Regions from separate parts of the Isoptericola sp. NPDC057391 genome, predicted to be linked through region 1. Evidence: riboswitches for the same ligand, from Rfam matches in the RefSeq annotation. Region 1 holds a riboswitch; the other holds the start of a gene.

The links. A riboswitch is a leader RNA that binds a small molecule or an ion and turns the genes downstream of it on or off. The one in region 1 is predicted to bind cyclic di-AMP.
Region 2: linked by a shared signal. The riboswitch ahead of ACFUVW_RS00100 (C40 family peptidase) and the one ahead of ACFUVW_RS17385 (C40 family peptidase) in region 1 are both predicted to bind cyclic di-AMP.

The regions. Positions count from the first base shown of each region.
Region 1 covers NZ_JBHVBO010000175.1:214-8,024, reverse strand. The annotation lists gene ACFUVW_RS17395 (universal stress protein) at 1-460, opposite strand, end outside; gene ACFUVW_RS17390 (C40 family peptidase) at 635-1,453, opposite strand; cyclic di-AMP (ydaO/yuaA leader) riboswitch at 1,454-1,640, opposite strand; gene ACFUVW_RS17385 (C40 family peptidase) at 1,832-2,638, opposite strand; cyclic di-AMP (ydaO/yuaA leader) riboswitch at 2,642-2,819, opposite strand; gene ACFUVW_RS17380 (metal-dependent transcriptional regulator) at 2,950-3,669, opposite strand; gene serC (phosphoserine transaminase) at 3,817-5,001, shown strand; gene ACFUVW_RS17370 (MHYT domain-containing protein) at 5,142-5,966, shown strand; gene ACFUVW_RS17365 (MFS transporter) at 5,994-7,340, opposite strand; gene ACFUVW_RS17360 (hypothetical protein) at 7,500-7,811, shown strand, end outside.
Region 2 covers NZ_JBHVBO010000001.1:1,250-20,679, forward strand. The annotation lists gene ACFUVW_RS00010 (metalloregulator ArsR/SmtB family transcription factor) at 1-309, opposite strand, end outside; gene arsB (ACR3 family arsenite efflux transporter) at 306-1,439, opposite strand; gene trxB (thioredoxin-disulfide reductase) at 1,436-2,458, opposite strand; gene ACFUVW_RS00025 (MFS transporter) at 2,503-3,768, opposite strand; gene ACFUVW_RS00030 (flavin-containing monooxygenase) at 3,765-4,814, opposite strand; gene ACFUVW_RS00035 (GNAT family N-acetyltransferase) at 4,990-5,529, opposite strand; gene ACFUVW_RS00040 (cation diffusion facilitator family transporter) at 5,526-6,602, opposite strand; gene ACFUVW_RS00045 (ArsR/SmtB family transcription factor) at 6,599-6,973, opposite strand; gene ACFUVW_RS00050 (class I SAM-dependent methyltransferase) at 7,129-7,860, shown strand; gene ACFUVW_RS00055 (ion channel) at 8,092-8,235, shown strand; gene ACFUVW_RS00060 (hypothetical protein) at 8,268-8,516, shown strand; gene ACFUVW_RS00065 (hypothetical protein) at 8,730-8,876, opposite strand; gene ACFUVW_RS00070 (DUF305 domain-containing protein) at 8,905-9,504, opposite strand; gene ACFUVW_RS00075 (four-helix bundle copper-binding protein) at 9,600-10,001, opposite strand; partial or broken gene ACFUVW_RS00080 (IS701 family transposase) at 10,279-11,449, shown strand; gene ACFUVW_RS00085 (DUF6153 family protein) at 11,842-12,282, shown strand; gene ACFUVW_RS00090 (DUF305 domain-containing protein) at 12,386-13,003, shown strand; gene ACFUVW_RS00095 (F510_1955 family glycosylhydrolase) at 13,093-14,058, shown strand; cyclic di-AMP (ydaO/yuaA leader) riboswitch at 14,207-14,360, shown strand; gene ACFUVW_RS00100 (C40 family peptidase) at 14,360-15,199, shown strand; gene ACFUVW_RS00105 (M15 family metallopeptidase) at 15,311-16,228, shown strand; gene ACFUVW_RS00110 (heavy metal translocating P-type ATPase) at 16,382-18,622, opposite strand; gene ACFUVW_RS00115 (AAA family ATPase) at 19,055-19,430, opposite strand, start outside.

The sequences.
Region 1 (7,811 bases):
CGGCGTCCGTGCTGCCGCCGCCGTCGCCGCGGTACGGCACCACCACCGTGGGGCAGTGCGCGTGCGCCGGCAGGGCCGAGGAGACGGTGCCGAGCAGCCGCTCGGTGAACCCTCCCTTGCCCCGGGTGCCCACGACGGCGAGCGCGTGCTCCCGCGACATCTCGACGAGCACGCCGGCGGCGTCCCCCGTCGCGACGGTGCCGGTCACGGGCACCCCACTGGCGGCGACACGCTCCTCCGCCTCGGCGAGGACCGCCTTGGCACCCTCCTGGATCGCGGTGTCGTCCAGGGCGGCGTACCCGCCGTCGAGGGACGCGGCCGTGAACGACGGCAACGAGTAGGAACACACCACGTGCAGCCCCCACCCCACACGCCGCGCGTACGCGGCAGCCCAGTCGAGGGCGTGCAGGCTGGCTGCAGACCCGTCGACACCTACCAGGACGACCTCAGGCCGTGTCATCTCGCGCCTCCTGTCCGCTGGCGAGGAGCCCGCCCTCGTCGTCGAGGGCGCCTGGTTCAAGCCTAGCGAAAGGATCGCGCAAGGCACAGCAAAGCGGCCCCCAGACAGGTCGACCCCCGTGCTCGGGAGCACGGGGGTCGACGAGGTCGGGTACGGCCTGCCGGCCGCGCCGCGTCAGAAGACGCGCATCGCGACGGAGTCCGACTCGGACTGCCACATCTTGTGGTAGCCGGTCTCCCAGTTGATCGGGCGCGAGGCCTCGACGACCATCCCGTCACCCGCGTAGATGCTGATGTGGCCGGGGCTCCAGATGAGGTCGCCCGGCTGCAGCTCGGAGAACGGGATCTCCGTGCCGGCGTAGCGCTGGTCCGACGAGGTGCGCGGCAGGTCCACGCCGAGCTGGCCGTAGACGTACGACGTGAGGCCGGAGCAGTCGAAGCCCGACGGGCTGGCGCCACCGACGACGTAGGGCGTCCCGATGTAGCGCATCGCGATCGAGACGGCCTGCTGGCCGAGCGACGAGTTCGACGACGTCTCGGCCGCCGCCGGCGCCTCGGTGCGCTCCGCGGAGCGGGAGACGGTCTCGGTGGAGCGCTCGGTGCTCTCCTCCTCGACGACGGGCTCCGGCTCGGGCTCGGGCTCCGGCTCGGGCGCCGGGGTGATCTCGGCCTTGGCCGCGATCTTCTTGTTGATGGTCTCCATGTCGACCTTGGCCTTGGACTCGACCGTGACGACCGGAGCCGCCTCGAGCGCCTCGCGGGCCTGGTCGCTCAGGGCGCCCAGGTCGACGGTGCTGAGCTTCTTCGCCGAGTCCGTGTCGACCGGGGCCGCCTGGGCGGCGCTCGCGCTGGCGAAGGTCGAGACGAGCAGGCCGCCGGCAGCAGCGGCGACGACGGCGCGACGGCCGGTCACCGAGGAGCTGACGCTCTGGACCAGCCCGCCGAGCGGACGGCGCGCGGCACGGTGCCGGGCGCGCGTGGTACGTGCGTTCACGTGTTCCCTCTCCTGTCGCCTACGAGGTCAGCTGTCGGGTTCGGGTGGGAGAAACACCCGGCCTCACGGACCAGGTCCGTGCGACTTCACCCCAAGGACGCCATGGATCAGCGCCCGAAATTGGGTCCCCCGCCCCTGCGTGCGGTCAAGGTCCCCGACCGGCTGCAGGGCTCGGCGTTCCGGTCGAGACCCGGCGGATCTCCCGCCGAGTGGTTGACACCGTAGCGGACACGCCAGGCGATGTCACGTTTCGATCACAGCGCCTGTGGACGGCGTGCTGTACGTCACATTCACCCAGGTCGAACCGGTTTCCCTGCGCACGACGAAACCCCGCCGCGCGAGGGCGCGACGGGGCTCCGGGTGACGCGTCGGACGGACTCAGCCGACGCGGATGAACGTGGGGTTCGACTGCCAGATGGAGCGGTACTTGACGACGTCGCCCGGCTTCGGGGCGTCGATCTGCATGCCGTCGCCGGCGTAGATCGCGACGTGGCCCGGGGTCCAGACCAGGTCGCCCGGCTGCGCCTCGGAGGCCGAGACGACCGTGCCGGCGTAGCGCTGCTCGGACGTCGTGCGGGGCAGGCTGATGCCGGCCTGCGCGTAGACGTACTGCGTCAGGCCGGAGCAGTCGAAGCCGGACGGGCTGCTGCCGCCGGTGACGTACGGGACGCCCACGTAGCGCATCGCGATCGAGACGATCGCGGAGCCGTTCGCGGAGGCCGGCACCTCGACGGCCTCGCGCTCGTCGGAGCGGGACGCCGTCTCCGAGGAGCGGGACGACGACTCGTCGGAGGACTCGTCGGCGGAAGCCGTCTCGACGACCTCCTCGACGACGGGCTCCGGCTCCGGCTCGGGCGCCGGGGTGATCTCGGCGTTGGCCGCGATCTTCGCGGTGACCTTCTCGACGTCGACCTTGGCCTTGGCGTCGACGGTGACGACCGGGGCGGCCTCGAGGGCCTCGCGAGCCTGGTCGGTCAGGGCACCGAGGTCGACGGTGCTGAGCTTCTTGGCGGCGTCGGTGTCGACCGGGGCGGCCTGCGCGGCGCTGGCGCTGGCGAAGGTCGAGACCAGCAGACCACCGGCGGCGGCGACGACGGCCGCGCGACGGCCGGCCGAGCCGGACGGGGCGAGGGCGATCGGACGACGGGCGGCGCGGTGCCGGCCGTGGTTCGTGCGTGCGCTCACGTGTCTACCTCTCCTGTCGCCTGCGAGGTCAGCTGTCGGGTTCGGGTGGGAGAAACACCCGGCCTTCCGTGCCCGTGACCGGGCCCGTCCGGCTTCACCCCGAGGACGTCGTCACCGACGCCCGAAGTGGGTCCCCCGCTCCTGCCGTGCGGATGTCCGTGGAGCTCGGCCGGTGGCAGGGTTCGGCGTCCGGTCGAGCGCCCGCAGGATGAACTCCGGCGAGCGCCCCGACCGTACCGGACAACCCCGGGCGATGTCACGCTGCGGTCACGATGTGGCGTGCCCGCCCGTGGCCGGAGCCGGACCGCAGGTCAGCGGCTCGCGACGAACAGGTGCTTCGCCAGCTCCTCGGGCAGGTCGAGCACGATGCCGGACCCCTCGACCTCCACCGCCACGTCGACGCCGACCGTGCGCGCGACGATCTGCGCCCCGGGCACGAGACCGGACTCCGCGAGCCGCGCCAGCAGCTCGATGTCCACCTGGAGCGGCTCGGCGATCCGCTGGAGCACCAGCTCGACGCCGTCGCCGTCCGTCAGGCCCTTCGCCCGACGCGCCTCGAGCACGCCCGGTAGGGACTGCACGCCCTCGAGGAACGGCACGTCCTGGTACTGCTCCCCCAGCTCCGACAGCCCCGGGATCGGGTTGCCGTACGGGTCGGCGTGGGGGTGGTCGAGCAGGGTGACGAGGCGCTTCTCGACGAGGTCGCTCATCACGTGCTCCCAGCGGCACGCCTCGGTGTGCACGTGCTCCCAGTCGAGCTTGATGACGTCGGTGAGGAGCCGCTCGGCGAGCCGGTGCTTGCGCATCACGCGGGTGGCCTTGGCCTGCCCGGCCTCGGTGAGCTCCAGGTGCCGGTCGCCCGTCACGACGACGAGACCGTCGCGCTCCATGCGCGCCACCGTCTGCGACACCGTCGGCCCGGAGTGCCCCAGTCGCTCCGCGATACGGGCGCGGAGCGGCGGGATGCCCTCCTCACCGAGCTCGTAGATCGTCTTGAGGTACATCTCGGTGGTGTCGATCAGGTCGGTCACGTCCACTCCCGTCTTTCGGCGCGGCCTAGTCTATTCGCACGCGTGGGCGCAGGCGGGGTCGCGCGGCGCCGCCGTGCGCGCTCCCGGCGAGACATCCTGCCCTGCCCCACCGACGACCGCTCCCCCTCGCCCGGAACCGGAGACACCATGCCCGCTGCGTCGAGCCACCCGAGCCGTCCGATCCACCCGAGCGTGGTCATCCCCGCGTCGCTCCTGCCGTCCGACGGCCGGTTCGGCTCCGGCCCGTCCAAGGTGCGCCCCGCCCAGGTCGCCGCGCTGGCCGCGGCGGGCGACCCGGCGGCCCTGGTGCTGGGGACGTCGCACCGGCAGCCGGCGGTGAAGGACCTGGTGCGGCGCGTGCGCACGGGCCTCGGCGAGCTGTTCGCGCTGCCCGACGGGTACGAGGTGGCGCTCGGCAACGGCGGCTCCTCGGCGTTCTGGGAGGTCGCCGCCGCGTGCCTCGTCGAGCGCCGCGCGCAGCACGCCGTGTTCGGAGAGTTCGGCGGGAAGTTCGCCGCGGCGACGACGCGCGCGCCCTTCCTCGCCGACCCGGACGTGGTGTCGGCCGAGCCCGGCACCGTGGCGCACCTCACGCCGGTCGACGGCGTCGACGTGTACGCGACGCCGCACAACGAGACCTCGACGGGAGCGATGGCGCCGGTGCGCCAGGTGCCGGGCGCGCGCGCCGAGGGGGCACTGCTCCTCGTGGACGCGACGTCGGGCGCGGGCGCGCTGCCCGTGGACGTCGCCGACACCGACGTCTACTACTTCGCCCCGCAGAAGGTCTTCGCGGCCGACGGCGGCCTGTGGCTCGCCGTCTGCTCGCCCGCCGCCGTCGAGCGCGCCGAGCGGGTGGAGGCGTCCGCCGGGACCACCACCGGGCGGTGGGTACCGGAGTTCCTGTCCCTGACGACCGCGCTGACCAACTCGCGCCTCGACCAGACGCTGAACACGCCGGCCGTCGCGACGCTGGTGCTGCTCGCCGAGCAGGTCGAGTGGCTCCTCGAGCAGGGCGGCCTCGCGTGGTCGAGCGCGCGCACCGCGGAGTCCGCGGGCGTGCTCTACGACTGGGCGGACGCGCGCGACTGGGCGACGCCGTTCGTCGCCGACCCCGCCGAGCGGTCCACGGTCGTGGCGACGATCGACCTGGACGACGCGATCGACGCCGCCGCCGTCGTGCGCGTGCTGCGGGAGAACGGCGTGGTCGACGTGTTCCCGTACCGCAAGCTCGGCCGCAACCAGCTGCGTGTGGGCGTCTTCCCCGCCGTCGAGCCCGACGACGTCCGGGCGCTCACGGCGTGCGTCGACCACGTGGTGGCGCAGCTCGGCTGACGCGACCGCCGTCGCTCCTCCCGGCAGCTCGGCGCATCGTCCCAGGTCAAGGGGTACTTTTCACCCATAAGGTCACGGGCTGATAACGTGCCGCCTCGTCACAGACGGGCGACGTTGCCGGGAGGCTCCGAATGCCGGAGATGCACCACTTCACCTACGGGCTGATCACCCCGCTGCTCGCGTACGTCGCGTCGTGCCTCGGGGCGGCCACCGGGCTGTCCGCGACCTCGCGGGCCCGGGCCGCGACGGACACGAAGACCCGCGCCGCCTGGCTGCTGGTGGCCTCCGTCGCCATCGGCGGCACGGGCGTCTGGGTCATGCACTTCATCGCCATGCTCGGCTTCACGGTCACCGACATGCCGATCAACTACGACGTCCCGCAGACGATCCTCAGCGCCCTCGTGGCCGTGGTCGTCGTCGCGATCGGCCTGTTCCTGGTCGGCTTCGCGGGCGACCGTCCCCTGTGGCTGGTCTCCGGCGGCGTCGTCGCCGGGCTCGGCGTGGCCGCGATGCACTACATGGGCATCGCCGCCATGCGCATGACCGGCCACATGGAGTTCTCGCTGCCCGTGGTGGGGCTCTCCGTGCTCATCGCGATCGTCGCGGCGACGGCGGCACTCTGGCTCAGCGTGAACGTGCGCGGCCGCGCCGCCACGCTCGGCGCGGCGCTCATCATGGGCATCGCCGTCAGCGGCATGCACTACACCGGCATGGCGGCGCTGACGATCACCGGGGAGCCGGGGGTGCCCACGAGCGGCACCACCGCCATCGACCTGCTCGGCCCGCTCATCCTCGGCATCGCGGCGCTCACCGTCGCGCTCATCTTCGTCGTCCTGATGTGGCCGAACGAGGAGGAGATGCGCGACCAGCAGGAGTTCGAGGCACGGATGCGTCGGCAGGCGAACGGCGTCACGCCGGTCACGCGGCGCGGCTCCCGGCGCGAGCCGGCCACGCACCGGCACTGAGAGTCGCGCGGCCGCGGCCGAGGGCGGTCAGGCCGTCGTCGGCACGCGCTCGGCGTCGGCGCGGCTCAGCTCGCGCCGCACGCCGTCGCGCGTGGTGACGCCCTCCAGCACCTCGCGGTCGAGGTAGACCACCTCGAGGTGGGGGCGGGACAGCACGCGGTAGCGCACCCGCAGGTGCCAGCGCCGCACCGCCCAGACGGTGGCGCCGGCGGCGACGAGGAACGTGGCGATCGAGCCCACGAGGATCGACCAGCGGGGGCCCCAGGCCTCGCCGATCCAGCCGACGATCGGCGACCCGATCGGCGTCGCGCCCTGGAAGATCATCACGTAGAGCGCCATGACCCGGCCGCGCATCACGGGGTCGGTCGAGACCTGCAGCGCGCTGTTGGCCGCCGTCATCATCGTGAGCGACGCGAGCCCTACGGGGATGCACGCGAGCACGAACGACGAGTAGGTGGGCATGAGCCCGAGCACCGCCGTCGTGACCGCGAACGCGAACGCCGAGCCGATCACCAGGCGCACGCGGGGGCGGTCCCGGCGGGCGGCGAGCAGCGCCCCGGCGAGGGAGCCGATCGCCAGCACCGAGCCGAGGATGCCGTACTCGCTCGCGCCGCGGCCGAACTCGACGCGCGCCATGAGCGCGGAGGTGAGCTGGAAGTTCAGGCCGAACGTCGAGACGACGAACATCACGACCATGATCACGACGATGTCGGAGCGCCGGCGCACGTAGCGCACGCCCTCGCGGATCTGCCCCTTGGCGCGCGGCGCGGCCGGCTGCGGCCGCAGCTCGCGCACCCGCATGAGGGCCAGGGCGGCGATCGTCGCCCCGAAGGTCACGCCGTTGATCATGAACACCCAGCCGGCGCCGACGGCCGCGATGAGCAGCCCGGCCACGCCCGGACCGATGAGGCGCGCGGCGTTGAACGACGCGCTGTTCAGCCCGACGGCGTTGGGCAGCTTGGAGGCCGGCACCATGTCGGCGACGAAGGTCTGGCGCGCGGGGTTGTCCAGCGCGGACACGACGCCGAGCAGGAGCGCGAAGACGTAGACGTGCCACAGCTCCGCCCGCCCGGAGAGCACGAGCGCGCCCAGGGCGAGGGCCAGCACGCCCATCCCGCCCTGGGTGGCCATGAGGAGACGACGGCGCGGCAGCCGGTCGGCGAGCACGCCCGCCCACGGGGACAGCAGCAGGAACGGCACGAACTGCAGGGCCGTGGTGAGGCCGACGGCGATGCCGGAGTCGTCACTGAGGTCGGTGAGGACGATCCAGTCCTGGGCGATGCGCTGCATCCACGTGCCGACGTTGGCGACGAGGGCTGCCGCGAACCAGATGCGGTAGTTCGTGTACTTCAGGGAGGAGAAGGTGGCGCTCATCGGTCGAGCTCCCGGGCTTGTTCGTCGCTCGCGGGTGCCACGGATCTCCTTCTCCTCGGGGTGTCGTCGACCGTGGCAACAGGTTATCGAATCGTTCTATTCCCCGCCCGGGGAGTGACGCGTCCCACGCCCTCCGCGAAGTCCAGTACGGTATGCGCCGTGCGCACCGAGATGTCCCTCGCGGAGACCCTGAACGAGCTCGGCCTCCTGGGAGGCCGGACCCTGCCCCGCTTCGTCACGTCCGTCGGCGGCGCCGGCGACGAGCTCGAGGTGGTCGCCGACGCCCGGGCGGTGAAGAACCTTCCCGGCCCGCTCAAGCTCGCCACCCGGCTGGTGCCCGCCGTCCGGTCGCGGCTGCGGGTCGAGGCCTTCGACGGCGGCGTCGCCGTGCTGTCCGTCGACGCCAGCGCCGGCGGCCTGCCCGCGCACAAGCTGCTCGGGCTCGCGAAGAGCCGCATCGAGTCCGTCCTG
Region 2 (19,430 bases), on a different contig from region 1:
GTACCAGACCCAGGTGCCGCGCCGCTCGGAGGCCAGCACCCCAACCTCGCGCAGCACCTTGAGGTGGTGCGACACCGTCGGCTGGGACACGTCGGTCAGCTCGGCCAGGTCGCACACGCACGCCTCCCCGCCCGGTGCGGTCGCGAGGAAGGACAGCATCCGCAGCCGCAGCGGCTCGGCCAACGCCTTGAGCGTAGCCGCGACCACGCCCGCGGCTTCAGTGCCGATCGCGTGCGCCTCGATGCTGGGCCCGCAGTCCGGGTCCTGCACGGTCAGCGGCAGCGCGGCACGGGTCGTCTCGGTCGTCATGACCTCACCTCGTCAAGGTCTCGCGGAACACCGTCCACCTCGCCGGTGGCGTCGGGTGCGACGGTGGTGGCGTAGGGGTCGACGTCGAACCAGCGGCGCGCAACCCACAGCGACACGTAGACCAGGCCCACCAGGACGGGGACCTCAATGAGCGGCCCGACGACCCCGGCCAGCGCCTGCCCAGAGGTGGCGCCGAAGGTGCCGATCGCGACCGCGATCGCGAGCTCGAAGTTGTTGCCCGCCGCGGTGAACGCCAGCGTGGTCGAGCGGGCGTACCCCAGCCGCAGCGCCCGCCCGAGGACCATGCCCAGGCCCCACATGACGGCGAAGTAGACCAGCAGCGGCAGCGCGATCCGCGCGACGTCGAGCAGGTGGGACGTGACCTGCTCACCCTGCAGGGCGAACAGCAGCACGATCGTGAACAGCAGCCCGTACAACGCCCACGGACCGATGCGCGGCACGAACCTCGACTCGTACCAGTCGCGGCCCTTGCCCCGCTCACCGATCCGGCGCGAGGCGAACCCGGCCACGAGCGGGATTCCCAGGAAGACCAGCACGTTCAGCGCGATCTGCCCGACCGAGACCTCCAGGCCCTGGGTGTCCAGGCCGAGCCAGCCCGGCAGCACCGTCAGGTAGAAGTAGCCCAGCAGGGAGAACGCGACGACCTGGAACACGGAGTTGATCGCGACCAGGACGGCGGCGGCCTCCCGGTCCCCGCACGCGAGGTCGTTCCAGATCACGACCATGGCGATGCAGCGCGCGAGGCCGACGATGATCAGACCGGTGCGGTACTCGGGCAGGTCGGGCAGGAACGTCCAGGCCAGGGCGAACATCAGCGCCGGGCCGACGATCCAGTTCAGCAGCAGCGAGCTGGCCAGCAGCTTCTTGTCCCCGGTGACGGCGGCGACCCGGTCGTAGCGCACCTTCGCCAGCACCGGGTACATCATCACCAGCAGGCCCAGCGCGATCGGCACCGAGATCCCGCCGACCTCCATCGAGGCCAGCACGTCCGACAGCGCCGGCACGAACCGGCCCAGCAGCAGTCCGGCGACCATCGCCAGCCCGATCCAGGCCGGCAGCCACCGGTCCAGCGTGGACAGCCGACGCGTCGTCACCGCCTCCGCGCTCACCGTGCCTCCTCCAGTGCCGCGGGGAGCCCGTCGGGGTTGGGCACGGCCGGGGTGCCGGCAAGGGACTGCTCGCCCTCGGCGTCGGCCACCTCGGTGAGGTAGGACTGCGCGTCGAGCGCCGCGGCGCAGCCGGACCCGGCGGCGGTGATCGCCTGGCGGTACGTGTGGTCCACCGCGTCGCCGCAGGCGAAGACACCGGGCAGGTTGGTGCGGGTGGAGCGGCCCTCGACGAGGATGTAGCCCTCGTCGTCCAGGTCAATCTGACCCTTGACCAGGTCGGTGCGCGGGTCGTGCCCGATGGCGACGAAGAGGCCGGTCGTGTCGAGCTCGCGCTCCTCACCGGTGACGGTGTCGCGCAGCGTCAGGCCGGCGACCTTGTCCTCGCCCGAGATGCCGACGACCTCGCTGTTCCACGCGAACTCGATCTTCGGGTCGGCCTGGGCACGGTCCGCCATGATCTTCGACGCGCGGAGCGAGTCGCGCCGGTGCACGATCGTCACCTTCGACGCGAAGCGCGTGAGGAAGGTCGCCTCCTCCATCGCGGAGTCCCCGCCGCCGACGACGGCGATGTGCTGGTCGCGGAAGAAGAACCCGTCGCAGGTGGCACACCACGACACGCCACGGCCGGAGAGCTGCTTCTCCTCGGGCAGGCCCAGCTCGCGGTACGCGGAGCCCGTGGCGAGGATGACCGCACGAGCCTTGAACGTCTCGCCGCCACCGGTCACGACCGTCTTGACGTCACCCGTGAGCTCGACCTGCTCGGCGTCGTCCCACAGCACGCGGGCACCGAACTTCTCGGCCTGCTCGCGCATCGCCTCCATAAGGTCAGGGCCCTGGATGCCGGTCGGGAAGCCGGGGAAGTTCTCCACCTCGGTGGTGTTCATCAGGGCGCCGCCCGCGGTGACGGAGCCCGCGATGACGACGGGTGCCAGACCAGCCCGCGCGGCGTACACGGCCGCGGTGTAGCCCGCCGGGCCCGAACCCACGATCACGACGTCATGAACCTGCTGTATCGACATGCCTCTATATTGAACGCTGTCGATGCAGATGTCTACTCCCGCCGCTAGGTCGAAGGTGGGACCGACTGCCGCACCGTGTCCAGCCTCGTCCCGCCGGCCGGCGGCCCGACCAGGGGCTTCACGCGGGTCGCGAGAGCGGCGAGCGCTGCGAGACTGGCGACAACAGCCAGGATCACGTAGGTCGCCGGGTAGGAGCTGGTGGCTTCCTCGAGCGCGGCAGCGGCCCACGGCGCGAGGGCCATCGCCAGAGTCGTGGGTGCGTTGAGGATGCCGAACAAGGTGCCGAACCCCGTGGTTCCCCACCGGTCACTGATCGCGGTGGACTGCAAGAGTGTGTAGGCGCCGCGACCGAGGCCAAGGACGATCGCGACCACGATGAGCGCGACGGGTGGCCCGCCAAGAAGCCCGACGGCCGCGATCGCGAGGCCGACGGCGGCCAGGATGATGCTCGCGCGGGGTGCAGGCGCGGTGCGAGTCGCGATCGGGCCGTAGGCCAGGCGCCCGAGCAGCTGCCCCGCGCCGGACAGGCCGAGCGCCCATGCCGCGGCCGTGGGGTTCAGGCCGCGCCAGGTCAGCATGGGAACCAGGTGGATCGTGGCGGCGTACATCGCGAACGCGCCCAGCGAGGTGGCGACGGTCAGGCAGACGAACGCTCGTGACCGGGCGACAGGCCGCCACTGGTCGCCAGTCGACGCCACGCCAGTCGACGCCGCGGTCGGTGCGTGCGACGGCCACGGGGCGCGCAGCCCGATGGCATGGGCTGGGACCGTGACGGCGGCCAGCACGGCGGCCAGGACGAGGTAGGTCTGCCGCCAGCCCATGTGCTCGATCAGGGCCGAGGTCACCGGCGCGAAGATCGTGCTGGCCAACCCGCCGACCAAGGTCAGCACGAGGAGCGCTCGGGCCCGCCCGTCGCCGTACCAATGGGTGATCGCGGTGAACGCGGGCGCGTAGAGCACCATCGACTGCGCCACCCCGGCCAAAACCCAGGCGACGACGAACCATCCCAGTGCAGGTGCGAGCGCGACGCCGACCACGGCGAGGGTCCCGAGCGCTGATCCGACGGTCATCACCGCACGGGGCCCGACCTTGTCGATGCGCCGGCCCACGAGCAGGCCGGATGCCGCGGCGGCCACCAGTGCCGCGGAGAACGCGGCCATGCTGCTGGTCTGAGTCCACCCGGTATCGGCGGTGATGGACGGCAGGGCCACCGGAAACGTGTAGTAGAGGACGCCCCAACCCACCACCTGCGTCAGGCACAGAGTGCCCAGCGGACCGCGAGGAGCCTGCCCGTCGACGGTCGGTGTCACGACCGGACCAGGGCCGGGGCATGCGTCGCGACCGCGGCCGCGACGTAGGCGGCATCGCGGTGCACCCCGCGCAGCGTGTTCGACGCGAACGAGCGCTGCATCTCAAGGCCTACGTACCCGAGGCCGCGATGCGTGAGTGAGATCCCGCCGCGATGGAGCGGCGCGCCGTGTTCGTCGAGAGCACCCAGACCACGCAGATAGCTCACAGAGGGTCGATACCCCGTCGCCAGAACGAGCGCATCCACGTGCTCGCGACTCCCGTCACTCCACACCACGTCGTCACCATCGAGTGCGGTGAACATCGGTCGCCGGCGCACCGTGCCAGTCTCGAGCGCGACACGGTAGGAGCCGGTGTCCAGCACGAGGGGCGCACGCACCAGACGCTGGAGCACCGTCGGCGGGAGGCGATCGAAACCCAGCGTGCGGAACCAGAAGTGCACGTCTCGTCCTAGCGGTCGCTGGCTGAGGAACGCGACCGGGCTGCGCGTGGCGAGCGTCAGGTCACTGACCGCCGCCAACTCGTGGGCGATCTGCACCCCGGAGTTCCCGCCACCCACGACGATCACCCGCCGCCCCGCAAGCGAGCTGGGATTGCGATAGTCGGCGGCATGGAGCACCTCGCCGGTAAAACCCTCCAGGCCGGGCAGCTTCGGGTACACCGGATTGGCGAGCGACCCCGTAGCCGCGATCACACCATCGGCCTCAAGCTGGTCGCCCGCATCCGTGTGGACGGCGTAACCGGCCCCGGCTGCCGTCACAGCCTCGACGCGAGTGCGGGTGCGGATCTCGACGCCGAGATGGGCGGCGTACCCCAGCAGGTGGTCGACCACCTCGTCCCGGTGGGGATAGCGGTCAGGATCTCCACCGAAGACGAACCCAGGGAAGCCGCTGTACCTGGCCGGGGAGAACAGACGCAGGCTGTCGTAGTACGACGGCCACGAACCGGCCGGCCGATCCCCAGATTCCAACACGAGCGGCTCCAGGCCTCGCCTCTGAACAGCCCATGCCGCCGCGAGGCCAGACTGCCCGCCGCCGATGATGATCACCCGATGCGTTGAAGACGTAGCCACCCGGACAATCTATCGACATTTGTAAATGTATCAATGGGATGCTCTACCTCGGGGCCACCGGCGGGGCCGTCAGCACCCTCGCCCCGCGATCGAAACCGACCGATTCTGAGGCGCGCCAATATCGGGTTCTGGACGTTTCGAAACCTCGTGGTCAGAGCGGCGCGAGGAGCATGAGGATCTCGTCGCGGTTGTCGTCTCCTGTGAGGCGGAGGGCGTCGGGCCATCGCCCGATCTCCTTCCAGCCCAGGCGGGCGTAGAAAGTTTCGAGCCCGACGCCGCCGCGGGCGGCGAGGTGGAGTTGTTCGAGGTGCATTTCGTCGCGGGCGATGCGGCGAGCCTCGTTCATGAGGGCAGTTCCGAGACCTCCTTGCAGGGTGGGGCGGGCCTGGAGGTGGTGGATGGTGCCCCAGTGAGCGATGAGCGGCCCTGGGTCGCGCCGGAGGTTGAGCCAGCCGGCGAGCTGGCCGCCGTGCTCGGCGACTAGGAGACGACTGGTCTGCGGGTCGAGCTTCTGGGTGATGGCGTCGAGAAACGGCATGACGTCGACGGCCTCTACCGGCGGGAAGGGGAAGCCGGCCGCGCCGCCGGCGTTGGTCACCTCGACCCAACACGCGGTCAGGGCGTGCCGCAGGTCGGCGGTGACGCCGCTGGGGTCGGTGAGCTGGGTGAGAGAAGGGTGCGTGCTGGTCACGGGTGCTCCTGGGCGGTGGCGGTCGCCGAGTGCGCGGTCACGGTGAGATCGACGGTCCCGACCGCGGGTAGTGCGTGGCGGAGGGCATGCTCGGCGGCCGCGGCTTGCTGGTCCGCGGTCGCGACCGTGGTGCCGGGTGCAAGGTGCAGGCGGGCTTGCACGACGAGGCTGTGTCCGGACCAGCGTAGCCGGACGGCGGAGGCCTGCTCAATGCCCTCGACGTGTTCGAGTGCGTGGCGGGTACGTCGGGTCAGGTCGGGGTCGACACCGTCGAGGAGTCGTCGGCCGACGTCGCGGGCGGTGCCCCACAGCAGCACGAGGATCGTGGCGGTGATGAGCAGGCCGACGATCGGGTCGGCCAGCGGGAAGCCAGCCCAGACACCGGCGACGCCGAGGACGACGGCGAGCGAGGTGAACCCGTCGGTGCGGGCGTGCACGCCGTCTGCGACCAGGGCGGCCGACCCGATGCGGCGTCCGACGCGGATGCGGTAGACAGCGACGGCCTCGTTGCCGGCGAACCCGACGACGCCCGCGGCCAGGACCCAGCCCAGGTTGTCCAGCGGCTGGGGTTCGGCCAGACGGCGGATCGACTCGACACCGGCGACGATTGCGGACAGGGCGATCATCGCGACGATGAACAGGCCCGCGAGATCCTCGGCCCGCCCGTAGCCGTGGGTGTAGCGGTCATTCGCGACCCGGCGCCCGAGCAGGAACGCGATCCACAGCGGGACCGCGGTCAGCGCGTCGGAGAAGTTGTGGATCGTGTCGGCCAGGAGGGCGACCGAGCCGCTGATCGCGACGATCGCGAGCTGGGCGGCGGCGGTCAGGCCGAGGACAACGAGGCTGATCTTGACCGCCCGGATGCCCTGACCGCTGGCCTCCAGCGCGTCGTCGATCGAGTCGGCCGCGTCGTGCGAGTGCGGCACGAACACCTCGTGCAACCACCCCTTGAACCCCGACGGGTGACCGTGGCCGTGCTCGTGATCGTGGTCGTGCTCATGCGGGCGCCCGTGGTCGTGCTCGTGGGAGTGCGGGTGCTCGTGGAGCTCGGCCGACGGCCTGTTGGTGGTCACGACAGGGTCCCGTGCTCGTCGGGGTGGCTCGTGTGGTGGGCGGGCTGCTCGTCCACGGCGTGCTGTGCCTGGAACACCGCCTGCGTCACAAGCTTGCGAGCGTGCTCGTCCACGAGCGAATAGAAGACACGGTTGCCGTCCTGACGGGCCCGCACGATCCGGCCCCAGCGCAGCTTCGCCAGATGCTGAGAGACCGCGGTCGGGGACTTGTCCACGACGTCGGCCAGGTGGTTGACCGACATCTCCTCGTCGCGCAGCGCCAGGATGATCCGCACCCGCGTTGGGTCGGCCAGCAGAGAGAACACCTCGACGGCCAGGTCGACGTACTGCGACTCGACTCCGAACGTGCACGCCTTCGTATCTTCGCGCATACGCAGATACTAACGGTGCCGGAGTGTCGTGAGTCCTTGACGTCTGGCCGCACCAACAGGCCGACGGCTCCGGCCTGAAGTCGCCGGAGCGCTTCGTTGTGCTTCGACTCAGGTTCACCCGTGACCACAGCTGGCCCGCCCTGGGAAACTCAAGCATGGTGCAGACGTCGGAGTCCCGTGAAGCCGCCTACTGGGACCAGTGGAGCGCGGACAACCGAGAGCGCCGTCAGGGCGAGGTCTCACACCGGCAGGCCTACTTCGTCAGGAAGTGGCTCGATCGGATCGGCCGTCGCGACCTGCGGATCCTTGAGGTCGGGTGCGGCGCAGGATGGTTCGTCGACCAACTCGTCGAGTACGGGACCGTCACCGGCGTCGACCTCACCCCGACGATCCTCGAGCGTGCGCGCAAGCGTGTCCCGCAGGCAACGTTCCTCACCGGTGACGTCCTCGTCGTCGACCTCCCCCTGGGATCCTTCGATGTCATCGTGGGGCTCGAGGTCCTGTCCCACGTTGAGGACCACCAGGCGTTTATCGCGCGCCTGTACGAGCTCCTTGCCGACGGCGGACACCTGATGCTCGCCACCCAGAACCGGCCCGTGCTGCAGAACCACTGCAACATCGCCCCACCGCACCCGGACCAGCGTCGCCGCTGGTTCTCCCGCGACGAACTGATCGACCTCACCGGCGAGTACTTCTCCACGATCCGCCTGCACTCCGCGACCCCGCTCGCCCACAAGGGCTACCGCCGCATCCCCACCGCTTGGCCGATACGCTGGGTCCTGGAGAAGTACCTCGGGCCGGCGTGGGCCCGCGCCTGGGCCTGGCCCCAGGAGTGGGCCGGCTGGGGCTTCACGCTCATGTACCACGGGCGGAAGAAGCCGAGCTAGTTCTTACAGCAATAGATCGTGACCATGACGTGGGAGTGATGCTGTGCCTCGCGGCCACCGCCGACGGTTCGGTGTTCCACAGAAGGACTGACCCGTGTCGCGGTGGCCGTGCTGGGTCGAGCCTGATACGGGAGCTCCTGCGTCCCGTCACGGTCACGATCTACGGCCGTACTACTGGCCCTGCTGCGTAGCGGCGTATGCAGCAAGGACACGGGCCGTGCCGGCGCCGGTGTGGAGGAACTGCTGGTCGGCTTTGGCGACATCGTCCCCACCACCCCGTGGCTGCGCCTGGCCACCACCCCTCTGCAGGCACTGATCGGATTCGCCCTGCTGACGGCCGCCGTGTCCTGGACCCGCAGACCTACCCGGCCCTGACCCGGCGCCGCACGCTCTCCCTGCGCCTGGAGATGATCCACCGCTCCGGCGGACCCGACGCCCTCGACGCGGTGGACGCACCCACCGCGGCCAGGATCCCGGAGGACCTCGCGGCCGGCGGGGTCCAGGTCCGCACCGACCTCACCCAGTACGCCGAGACCTACTACTTCCGAGAAGCCGCCCCCGAGGCCGCCCTCGCCGTGACATTGAGCCACGCAGAGGCACTCGCGCGCGCCTCCGATCCGAGCGCAACAGCCACCGCCTGGCCGCAACCATCATGACGCGCAGCCTGGACGACCTCGCCAGCGTCCTAAGCGTGGCCATGGTTACCAGCGACAGGTGCATGGCGTCGAGGAACCTGGTGCGCTCGCCGACGACCAGGCCGGGACTGTAGCTGAACCCTTCGGCCAGGTGAGGCCAGTAGACGAGCGCGCCACCAGTCAGGACGAGCACGCCCCAGGTTCCGATCGCGGCGACCACGGCGAGCGGGCCGCTCAGCTGGCGGGCGCGCCGGCCCAGACGCCCGCCATGACCGTGTGGCTGATCGCACCCTGGCCGCTGGGGTGGAACAGGCCGTGAAACACGTCCCACAGGGCGGCCGCGATCAGCACGGCGCCGGCGAAGGCGATCACCGAGCTCACGGGCCTGATGCAGGTCGGCCGTGTCGGCCTAGTCGCCGGGGCACTGGCGTTCGGCGGGCTCGTCGAAGTCCGGGACCGCTCGCTCCTGCGCCTGCTGCGACGTCGTGACGACGCCGTTGGCCTCGATGTCCTGGATGAGCCAGTCCATCTCGCGGATCTCGCGCCGCTGGGCCTCGCTGATCTCGACGGCGAGCTCGCACACACGCACGTCCTGGATGCCGGCGCGCTCGGACCGGGTGATGGCCAGGGAGTGGTGGGGGATCATCGCGCGCATGAACGCCGTGTCGTCGACGGTGGCCTGAGTGCGGTCCAGGACCGTACCACCGGTCAGCAGCAGGACGCTCGCGGCGACCACGGCGATGTTCGCCTTGGTGTTCTTGTACATGTTCAGCATCCAGGCGAGCATGACCAGCCCCATGGTGCCGCCCATGGTGATGGCCATGAACACGCGGCTCTGGCTGAAGCGCACGTGGTCCCACTGCCAGGAGCCGATGAACATCACCCAGTACATGGCCACCATGGCCGTCAGCAGCATCGCCGCGAAGCGCAGGTACATCGTCTTGGAGTGCGACGCACCCCCGTCGTGGCCGTGCTCGTGCTTCTCGTCGTGCTCGGCGTGGTTCTCCATAGCCACCGTTTCGGCCCTCTCGGCTTGACTGCGCGTTCGATGGATCGGTCCGGGAGCGTGAACCGAGTGCTCCCGGGCCGTGCTGCTCGGTCTTCTCAGGCGATCGTGGCGAGCAGCTCCTGGCACGCGGCCTCGCACTGGCGGCAGCACTCGGCGCACACGGCGCAGTGCTCGTGCATGCCGGCGTGCTGCTGGCACTCGTCGCCGCACGCGCGGCAGGCGGCGATGCACGCCTCGAGCTGGGCGCGGGTGATGTTGGCGTCGTAGCCGGTGTGGCGGGACAGCACCCGCGCGGTGGTCGCACAGATGTCCGCGCAGTCGAGGTTGGTGCGGACGCACTTGCGCAGGTCGGCCACCATCTCCTCGCTCAGGCACGCGTCGGCGCACGCGGTGCACGCCTGCGAGCACTCGACCAGCGTGTCGATGACCCGCGCCAGCAACTGCCGGTCGAGATTGATCGTGGCCGGATACGTCTCGAGCATTTCGGCAGTCTTCATGAGTCCTCCAGCATCGACGGGTCGCGCGCCCGTTCCGGCCGCGGGCGTGCCCACTCGACGCTAGAAGCGAAGACCGGTGCTCGCACGACGTCTGGGCCGTCGTCTAGTACAACGACCCGTACATCGTGGCCTGGCCTGCGGTGATGCCGTGAGGCAGGCTGGACCAAACCGGCCATTGCGTCAGGGTTCGGTACTTGTGTGGAACTTCGGACCGTCGGCGGTGGCCGCCGGACACAGCGCGGACGCTGGCCGGTGGGAAGCGGAGTTCGCGGCCGGCCTGGGACGGATCTCGGGCCGGTTCGCGCGCCGTGAGCCGCTGGCTCGTGCAATGGATCTGGTCGCGGGGCTAGTGGCGCCGTTGGAGCGCAAGAACTGCTGGACAATCGCCGAGCACGCTGGGCATGCCTCGCGGCACGGGTTGCAGCACTTGCTGTCCCGCGCGGTCTGGGATGCCGACGGGGCACGGGACGACGTGCGCGCCTACGTGCTGGACCACTTCGCCGATCCGGGCGCGGTGCTCGTGCTGGACGAGACCGGCGACCTGACGAAAGGCACCGGCGACCGTGGGGGTGCAACGCCAGTACACCGGCACCGCCGGGCGGATCGAGAATGCCCAGGTCGCGGTCTACCTCACCTACGCCGCCTCGGGCGGGCACGCGTTCATCGACCGCGCCGTGGCCGCCGGGACTCCGGCGGCGTGGGTCGCAGCCGACGAGGTCTACGGCGGTGATGCGAAGCTGCGCGCCCGCGTCCGCGGCCACGGGCTCGGGTATGTCATGCAGATCGCTGCCAGCCGGCAGGTCCGGACCCGCACCGGGAAGATCGCCGTGCGCGACCTCGCCGCCACGATGCCGCCTACGGCATGGCAGGCCTACAGCGCGGGCGACGGAGCCAAGGGGCACCGGTACTACTCCTGGCCGAGCTCGGCGAGAAGGACGGCGCGGTCGCGGGCGGTGAGCAGATGCTGCTCGTTCGCCGCAACGACGCCACCGGAGAGTTGGCCTACTACCTGTGCCACGCACCCAGACCGGTCCCGATGCGGACGCTGGTGCACGTGGCCGGGCAGCGGTGGCGCATCGAGGAGAACTTCCAGGCCGCCAAGGGCCACGTTGGCCTGCAGCACCAGGTCCGCCGCTGGGACTCCTGGCATCGATGGACCACCCTGGCCATGCTCCCACGCGTTCCTCACCGTCCTAGCGAACATCGCGCGCACGGACGAGAACCCCGAGCGTGGGGTGATTGCGATCACCGTCGCCGAAGCCCGCCGACTCTTCCATGCCCTCACCGGCACCATCACTCGAAGCGTCGAGCAGATCCTCGCCTGGTCCTTGTGGCGGCGACAACACCAAGCCCGAGCACGCACCGCCCACTCGCCCACTACCACCGACGACGCATCGCCGAGGGCCAAGGTAACGATCTACTGCTGTAGTACTAGGGCAGCTGACTGAACCCGATGAATGCCCGCTGTTCGTGATGTCGACGCTCTCGCGCGAAGATGCGCCAGGCGCCAGCGTAGGTCGTGGCTCGCTACGTCGAAGGGGCGTGTCGCCACCAACGAACGGCACCGAGAGAGGGTGCGATCACGAGGTTCTGTCGGTTCTCGACAACCCCTTGAGACGCTCCAAACTGACCGAATCTGAGGCGCACCAGAATCGGGTTCTGGAGGTTTCGTAACCTCGTTCGAGCCTCCTGGCTCGACGAGCGAGAGAGGCGCGAGGAGGAGGATCCTTGTCACGGTCGTCGCCCTCGGGGAGTCGCAGGGCGTCGGGCCTCACCCGGAGCCTGGTCGACGGTCAGCAAATCGCTGAACATGGCGGGGGTTCGCTAGCCTTGTGCGGTCATGCACGCGCTTCGCACGCTTCACACCCTGCTGGCGGATCCTCGTCGGCGTCTTGGTGCTGCGCTCATGATCGTCGTGCTGATCCTCGGCATCGTGACCATGCACGCGATGAGTGGCTCGTCGACCGCTCACGCGGGGCAGTCTTCGATGGAGGGCCTCGCGCAGGTCGCCGACACGAGCCCTGCGGGGGGTCCGGTCGCCGGCGCCATCGACCACGCGAGCGACGGGCCACAGTCGTGTGACCACGGATGTGGTGAACACGACCTGATGACAGCGATGTGCCTGATGGTGCTCGCGGTGTTGCTGATCCTGACAGTGCCGGTTCGCCGGGTCGTCTTCGTGGTCGGGCGGGTGCGTGCGGGCCCTCGGGGCGCTGTGCGGACACCTCCACTGCTTGTCAGAGCTCCGTCGCTGCACGTCCTAAGCATTTCTCGGACGTAGACCCCTGATCCCGATCCGTCGAGGCTCGACGGATCGCGAGCTGTCATGCCCGAGACCCGGTTGGGGTCCGGCAGTGGATCTACCCAAGAAAGGCCCACCTGAGATGAAGCGCATCTTTGTGCCCGCTCTCCTTGTCGCCGGCGTCGCCGTGCTCGGGGCGTGCTCGAACACGCAGGAGCCCGCGCACGACATGTCGACGATGTCGAGCCCGACGGCGGAGCAGTCGCCCGCCGAGTCTGCGCAGTTCAACGATGCGGACGTCGAGTTCGCGCAGATGATGATCCCACACCACCAGCAGGCGGTCGAGATGTCCGATCTGATCGCGGGCAAGTCCGGGATCGACCCGCGGATCCTGGATCTCGCCGCGCAGATCAAGGAAGCCCAGGCGCCGGAGATCGAACAGCTCACCGCGTGGCTCGAGCAGTGGGGCGCGCCGGTACCCGAAAGCGGCTCGATGGGGTCCATGGACTCGATGGACCACGGCTCCATGGGCGGGATGATGAGCGCCGAGGACATGCAGGCCCTGGAGGATGCCCGCGGCTCCGAGGCCGGTCGGCTGTTCCTGTCGCAGATGATCTCCCATCACCAGGGAGCCGTCGCGATGGCACAGACCGAGATCGACGAAGGTGAGAACCCGGACGCGATCGCCATGGCCAAGGACATCGTCGAAACCCAGCAGGCAGAGATCTCGACGATGAACGACCTCCTCGCGCAGAAGTGACCGCCCGGTGGCGCGCCGACCGGACTGTGTCGGTGCGCCACCGGTCCGCCCTCCGGCTTCTCGTTCCTCATCTAGCGCTAGGACGTGCGTTGATTTCTCCTGCCCTGAGGCGTGCCCGCATCCCCGCGGCCGTCGCGTTGCTGCTCACCTTGACCGCCTGCACCACTGACCCGGCAGACCCGTCCCCGGCATCGCCCGGCGCGTCTACGGCGACTGGGTCCGGCTCCTCGTTTGACCGGGCCGAGTTCTCCCACCTGCATGCCCTCGTCTACGACGAGCAGGCCCGTGCCCTGTACGCGGCCACCCACACCGGGGTCTGGGCGCTGCCAGGTCCCACGGCCCCCGCCGGGGCCGGCGAGATCACGCCGCAGCGCGTCGGCTCGGGCACCCAAGACACCATGGGCATGACTCTCGCCCCAGACGGCACGCTCCTCGCTTCCGGGCACCCGGGGCCTGGCGAGGCCCCCGACCTGGCCACACCGAATCTCGGGCTGATCCGCTCCACCGACGGCGCCGAGACCTGGGAATCGTTGTCCCTGGCCGGAGAGGTCGACTTCCACTCCCTTACCACGACCGAGACCGCCGGCGCCCTTCGGATCGCCGGCCTGGACTCGGGCACGTCTACCGTGCTGCTCAGCGATGACGCCGGCGGCACCTGGGACCGTGGCGCCACGGTCGCGGCCCATGACCTGGCGTTCATCTCCGGTGCCCCCGATCAGATCCTCGCCACCACTCCTGATGGCCTGCAGATCAGCGAGGACGCCGGGCAGACCTTCTCGATGCTGGACGGCGCACCGCTGTTGGTCTTCGTCGAGACCATGGATAACGGGGGCGTCGTCGGCATCGACACCGGTGGGGCGGTGTGGACCGCGTCGCGCGACGCGACCGGGTGGGAGTCTCACGGCAAGGTCTCAGGCGGTGCGCTGGAGGCCATGACCGCGGCGCCCGGACCTGATCCCGACGCGGCACCGATTCTGGTGGTCTCCACGGACGAAGGTGTCATGAGCAGCGCTGATCTCGGCGCCACCTGGGCATCTGTAGTGGAGATCTCATGACGCGGCGGATCTCCTGCCCGTCGAGACTCTCCGACGGTTGCCCCCAGCATCGTTACCAATCCGTGACATTCGGCTCGGGTCGCGGTATGTTCACCCCACCTCGCAGCCATGCGGGCCGCCGGAGCGGACGCCGAGCCCTGTCACCGCTTCGGACCACACGCACACGTCATGACAGGGACGGGGGACCCACTCAAGGGCGCTGTGGCGCCCTCGGGGTGAAGCCGTACGGGATGTTCCCGTCGGCCGGGTCAGTCTCCGACCCGAACCCGACAGCTAACCTCGCAGGCGTCAGGAGATGACCATGGCTTCACCTACCCCTCGCGGGCGCCATCGCGCCGCGCGCAGCCCGATCACCCCGCTGACCCCGCTGAGCCGGGCAGCCGCCGCGAGCGTGAGCACCGTCGCCCGCCGCAGCGCCTTGGCCCTGGCCGGTTCCGGGGTGCTCGTGTCGAGTCTGGGAGCCCCGGCAGGGGCACAGCCGGCGACGGACCACAGCAAGACGATGAACGCCGACGGGCTGGAGGCGATCACCGCCCAGGCCAGGCAGGCGCTGACCGCAGCCCCCGTCGTGGCGGTCCCGGCCGACGCCATCATCACGGTGGAGAGGGCCAGGAACGGCACCATCACCCCGGCGCCCGAACCCGCGCCTGAGCCTGAGCCTGAGTCCGAGCAGACCGAGGTGCCGACTCCGGCCAGTTTGTCCGAGCAGACCGGGGAGTCCGGCGAGACCGACGAACCTGCTGAGTCTGCCGAGCCGGACGATGATGCGGCCGGGGCGGAACCTGCCCCGCAGGTCCCGGACGCGGCCAACGTGTCGGCGGTCGTGGAGATCGCGATGCAGTACCTCGGGGTGCCCTACCAATGGGGCGGCTCCACGCCTGCGGGCTTCGACTGTTCCGGGTTCACCTCCTACGTCTATGCCGAGGCCGGGATCACCATCCCGCGCACGTCTTCCGGCCAGCGCGACGCCGGCACCGTCATCCCACGCGACGAGGCCCAGCCGGGAGATCTGATCTGGAGCCCCGGGCACATCGCCATCTACGCCGGTGGTGACATGCAGGTCGAGGCCCCGGTGCCCGGCAAGACCGTCCGGTACCGGTCGATCTGGCAGGACAACCCCACGTTCTTGCGGATGAGTTGACGAGCACCCGGCCCCCGCGCGCATTCTGCCGCGCGGGGGCTGAGGACGTGGCAGAGCGGTCTCTGACCGCGCGCCATGGCTGCACGTCTCCCCACCACCGCAAGGAATTCGATGAAGCACGCACACACCCACATGTCCCCGTCCCAACCGGCCAGGGCTCGCTCGGGCCGCGCGAAGGGGCGCCACTCCAAGGGCCGGCACGCCAGCCCTCCGGTCGCCGCCAATCGCACCACCCGCCGTATGGGCCGCCGCCTGCCCATCGGGCCCGGCATCGGCCTCGCCCTCGCGGTGACCGCCACGACGTCGTTCACCGTCGCGACCGCCGACAGCGACACCAGCCGCCGGGCCTCGGCAACAGAGCGCACGACGACCGAGCGGTCCTCAACGGCCGCAGCGGCTCATCTCGACGAGGCCTCGGTGGCCCCGCGGGTCGTGGTCGATCGTTCGGCGAAGATCTCCCGCAACGACAACCGCCCGGAGCGCATCAAGATCACTCCTGCACCCGAACCCGAGCCGGAGCCCCGCCGCGGGCAGAGCACCAGAGCGAACTCAGCGCCCGAGCCGGAGTCTGAGGAGGAGCCGGAGTCGGCCCTCGCGGGTTGTGACGGCGATGCCTCCGGGGCAGGGTCCAACGGGCAGGTTCCGTCCAGCGAGCTGTGCGACCTGTGGGACGGACAGACGCACGTGCGCGCCGACGCGGCCGTCACGTTGGCCGAGCTCAACGCCGCCTACACCGCCCGCTTCGGTGAAGCGATGTGCATCACCGACGGGTACCGCTCCTACGACCAGCAGGTCGCCGTGAAGGCCGAGAAGGGCTACCTCGCGGCAACCCCCGGAACTTCCAACCACGGATGGGGGCTGGCGGTCGACCTGTGCCCCGAGACGTACGCCGGAGAACGCTACTCCTGGCTCGCCGAGAACGCCCCGGCCTTCGGGTGGGACAACCCGCCGTGGGCCCGGCCCGGAGGCTCGAAGTACGAGCCGTGGCACTGGGAGCTGACCGAAGAAGTGGCCGAGGTCGAGTACTGACCCACGTGCGCACGATCGAAGCCCACCCCGCCTTGGCAGTGCGCGATCGACCCGACAAGGGCTGTGTCGCGAGGTCCCGCGACACAGCCCTTCGGGCAGCGGGCGGATCGCGGCGCTCACCTGCGTCGCGCTTGGCGTCCGCGCCCGCATGGCTCAGCGCGCGACCACCCGTTGCGACCCCGCCGACGCCGGTGTTGACTGCGGCGCGCCCCGGCGTGCGGCGGCGGCGGAGGCTGCGGGACTGAGGTCGAGGCGCCGTAGCAGCTGGGCATTCGCCGCCACCACTATCGTCGAGAGCGACATCAGGATCGCGCCCACCTCCATGGGCAGGACGAACCCGATGGGAGCCAGCACGCCGGCGGCCAGTGGCACGGCAGCGATGTTGTACCCGGCGGCCCACCACAGGTTCTGCTTCATCTTGCGATAGCCGGCCCGCGACAGCTCGATGACCGACAGTACGGAGCGTGGGTCGTCCGACGCCAGGATGACACCGGCCGAGGCGATGGCGACGTCGGTGCCGGCGCCGATGGCGATTCCGACGTCGGCCTGGGCGAGCGCGGGTGCGTCGTTCACGCCGTCGCCGACCATGGCAACGGTGCGGCCCTGTTGTTGCAGCTCGAGGACCTTCTCGCTCTTGTTCTCGGGGCGCACGCCCGCGAACACCTGGTCGATGCCCAGCTCCGCGGCGACGCTACGGGCCACTGGTTCGGCGTCACCGGTGATCATGACCGCGTGGATGCCGAGCAAGTGCAGAGCGTCCACGGCTTCGCGCGATTCCTGACGCACCTCGTCGGCCAGGGCCAGCGCGCCGGCGACCTGCCCGTCGACCAGGACGTGCAGCACGATGGAGCCCTCCCGCGACCACTCACCGGCCTGCTGAAGCGGGTCATTGTTGTGCTCGGCGAGCAGGTTCGGGCCGCCGACCGCGACGTTGCGGCCCTCGATGGTGGCAGACACGCCCACAGCCGTGGAGGCGCTGAAGTCAGACGCCTGCGGCACACGAAGCCCGCGCCGCTGGGCGGCGTCCACGATGGCTCGAGCGAGCGGATGCTGACTATCTGCCTCGGCCGCGGCCGCGCGGGCGATGAGGTCGTCCTCGGTCCCCTCGACGGCGACGGCGTCGTGGACCACCGGCTCGCCCTTGGTCAGGGTGCCCGTCTTGTCGAACAGCACGGCGTCTACGGTGCGCATGCGTTCCAGCGCGCCGCGGTCCTTGACCAGCACGCCACCGCGCGCCGCGCGCTCGGTCGAGATCGACACGACCAGAGGGATCGCCAGCCCCAGCGCGTGCGGGCACGCGATCACCAGCACCGTGATCGCTCGGACCACGGCCAGGTCGGGGCTGCCGACCAGGCTCCAGACGACGACCGTGATGACGGCGGCGAGCAGGGCGAACCAGAACAGCCAGCCGGCGGCCTTGTCCGCCAGCAGCTGGGCTCGGGTGGTCGAGGACTGGGCCTCGGCGACCAGGCGCTGGATCCCTGCGAGGGCGGTGTCCTCGCCCACCGCCGTCACCCGCACGCGCACGGCGTTATCGGTGGCGACCGTGCCCGCTACGACCGGGTCCCCGACCTCCCGCACCACGGGCCGTGACTCGCCGGTGATCATCGACTCGTCGACACTCGCGCTGCCCTCGACGATCTGCCCGTCGGCCGGAACCCGCCCGCCGGGGCGGACGATCACCACGTCGTCGAGCTCCAGCTGGGCCGGCGCGACGGTGATCACCTGGTCGCCGTCGACCTTCTCCGCCTCGTCGGGCAGGAGCGCGGCCAGGGAGTCGAGCGCCGAGGAGGTCTGCGCGAGGGACCGCATCTCCAGCCAGTGGCCCAGCAGCATGATCACGACCAGCAGCGCCAGCTCCCACCAGAAGTCCAGCTCGTGGGAGAGGATCCCTAGCGTCGCCCCCCATGAGGCCAGGAACGCGACCGTGATCGCCATCCCGATCAGGAGCATCATCCCGGGCTTGCGCCCGCGCACCTCGGAGACCGCGCCGGTCAGGAACGGCCATCCGCCCCACAGGTAGATCGCCGTGCCCAGGACGGGAGACACCGCCGCCAGGCCGGGAATGTTCGGGAGCCGGTATCCGAGCAGGCCCGCGAACATGCCGCTGAGCAGCACCGTCGGTACTGCAAGGATGAGCATGATCCAGAACAGTCGCCGGAACATCGCCACGTGGTCCATACCGTGACCGGCGTGCCCCGCGTGGCCGCTCGACCCGCCGTGGCCGCCCTCGTGGTCTGCGTGCTCCCGGTGGTCCGCCGGCTGAGGGTGATCGGGGTGGCCCTCATCGGACGGTCGAGGTACCCCTACGTGTTCATTGCGATTCGGCGGATCCGACCGACCTTCACCATGGTGGGCAGGCTCGTGCGCGTGGTCTGGGCGGGGGGCGGTCATCGCGTTCCCTTCCTCGATCTACCGCATACCCTTCCCGGGTATTTGCGGGTCCGCAAGGGCTGGCGCGCCCGGGGACTGGCGGGATCAGCTGTGCGGTCGCGATCACCACCAGAGCCACTAGGGCTCCGCGCTGGGTCACCGACTGGTTCTTGGCCACGCCTACCCTCCCGTTCGCAGCACACGGGCCGCGTCGTCGTCCCAGACCGCCGCCAGCCCGTCGGGTCCGACCAGGGCAGCACGCGGGCAGCACGGCGAGCGGCTAGACCCCATAGGGGTATCGAGTGGAGCAGCGCCGACCACCTCGTCTGCGTCTCCCTACAAGCGCTGCTGGCCGCTCAAAACTGACCGTTTCTGACACGGCCGCACCGCGTGCTCGAGGTGTGGTCTGCACCGTTAGCTGGCGGGGTTCTGTGGGTGGTATGTGGCGGTCAGTTAGCTGACGCCGATGACCAGGGTGCTGGCGGCGGCTTCGATGACGTCGTCGGTGATGGTGTCGAGCTCGTTGATCTTCAGGATGCGCTCGACCTGGGGGAAGAGGCGTTCCAGGAGCCGGAAGTTCCCGCGAGTGATGCGGGCGATGGCGGCGATGGCTTGGGCGTCGGTGAAGTCCGCGGGGTCGAGCGTCTTGCCGAGGGTGACCCAGTGCCGTTGCAGGACGAAGAGCAGTTCGTCATTGCCGAGCGGTCGGTATTGGTGGGCGAATCCGACGCGGCTGTAGAACTGTGGGTAGTGGCTGAACTGTTTCTCCAGGCCGGGCATGCCGATGAGGATGAGGGCGATGTTGTCGCGGTCGTAGCGGTCGCGCAGG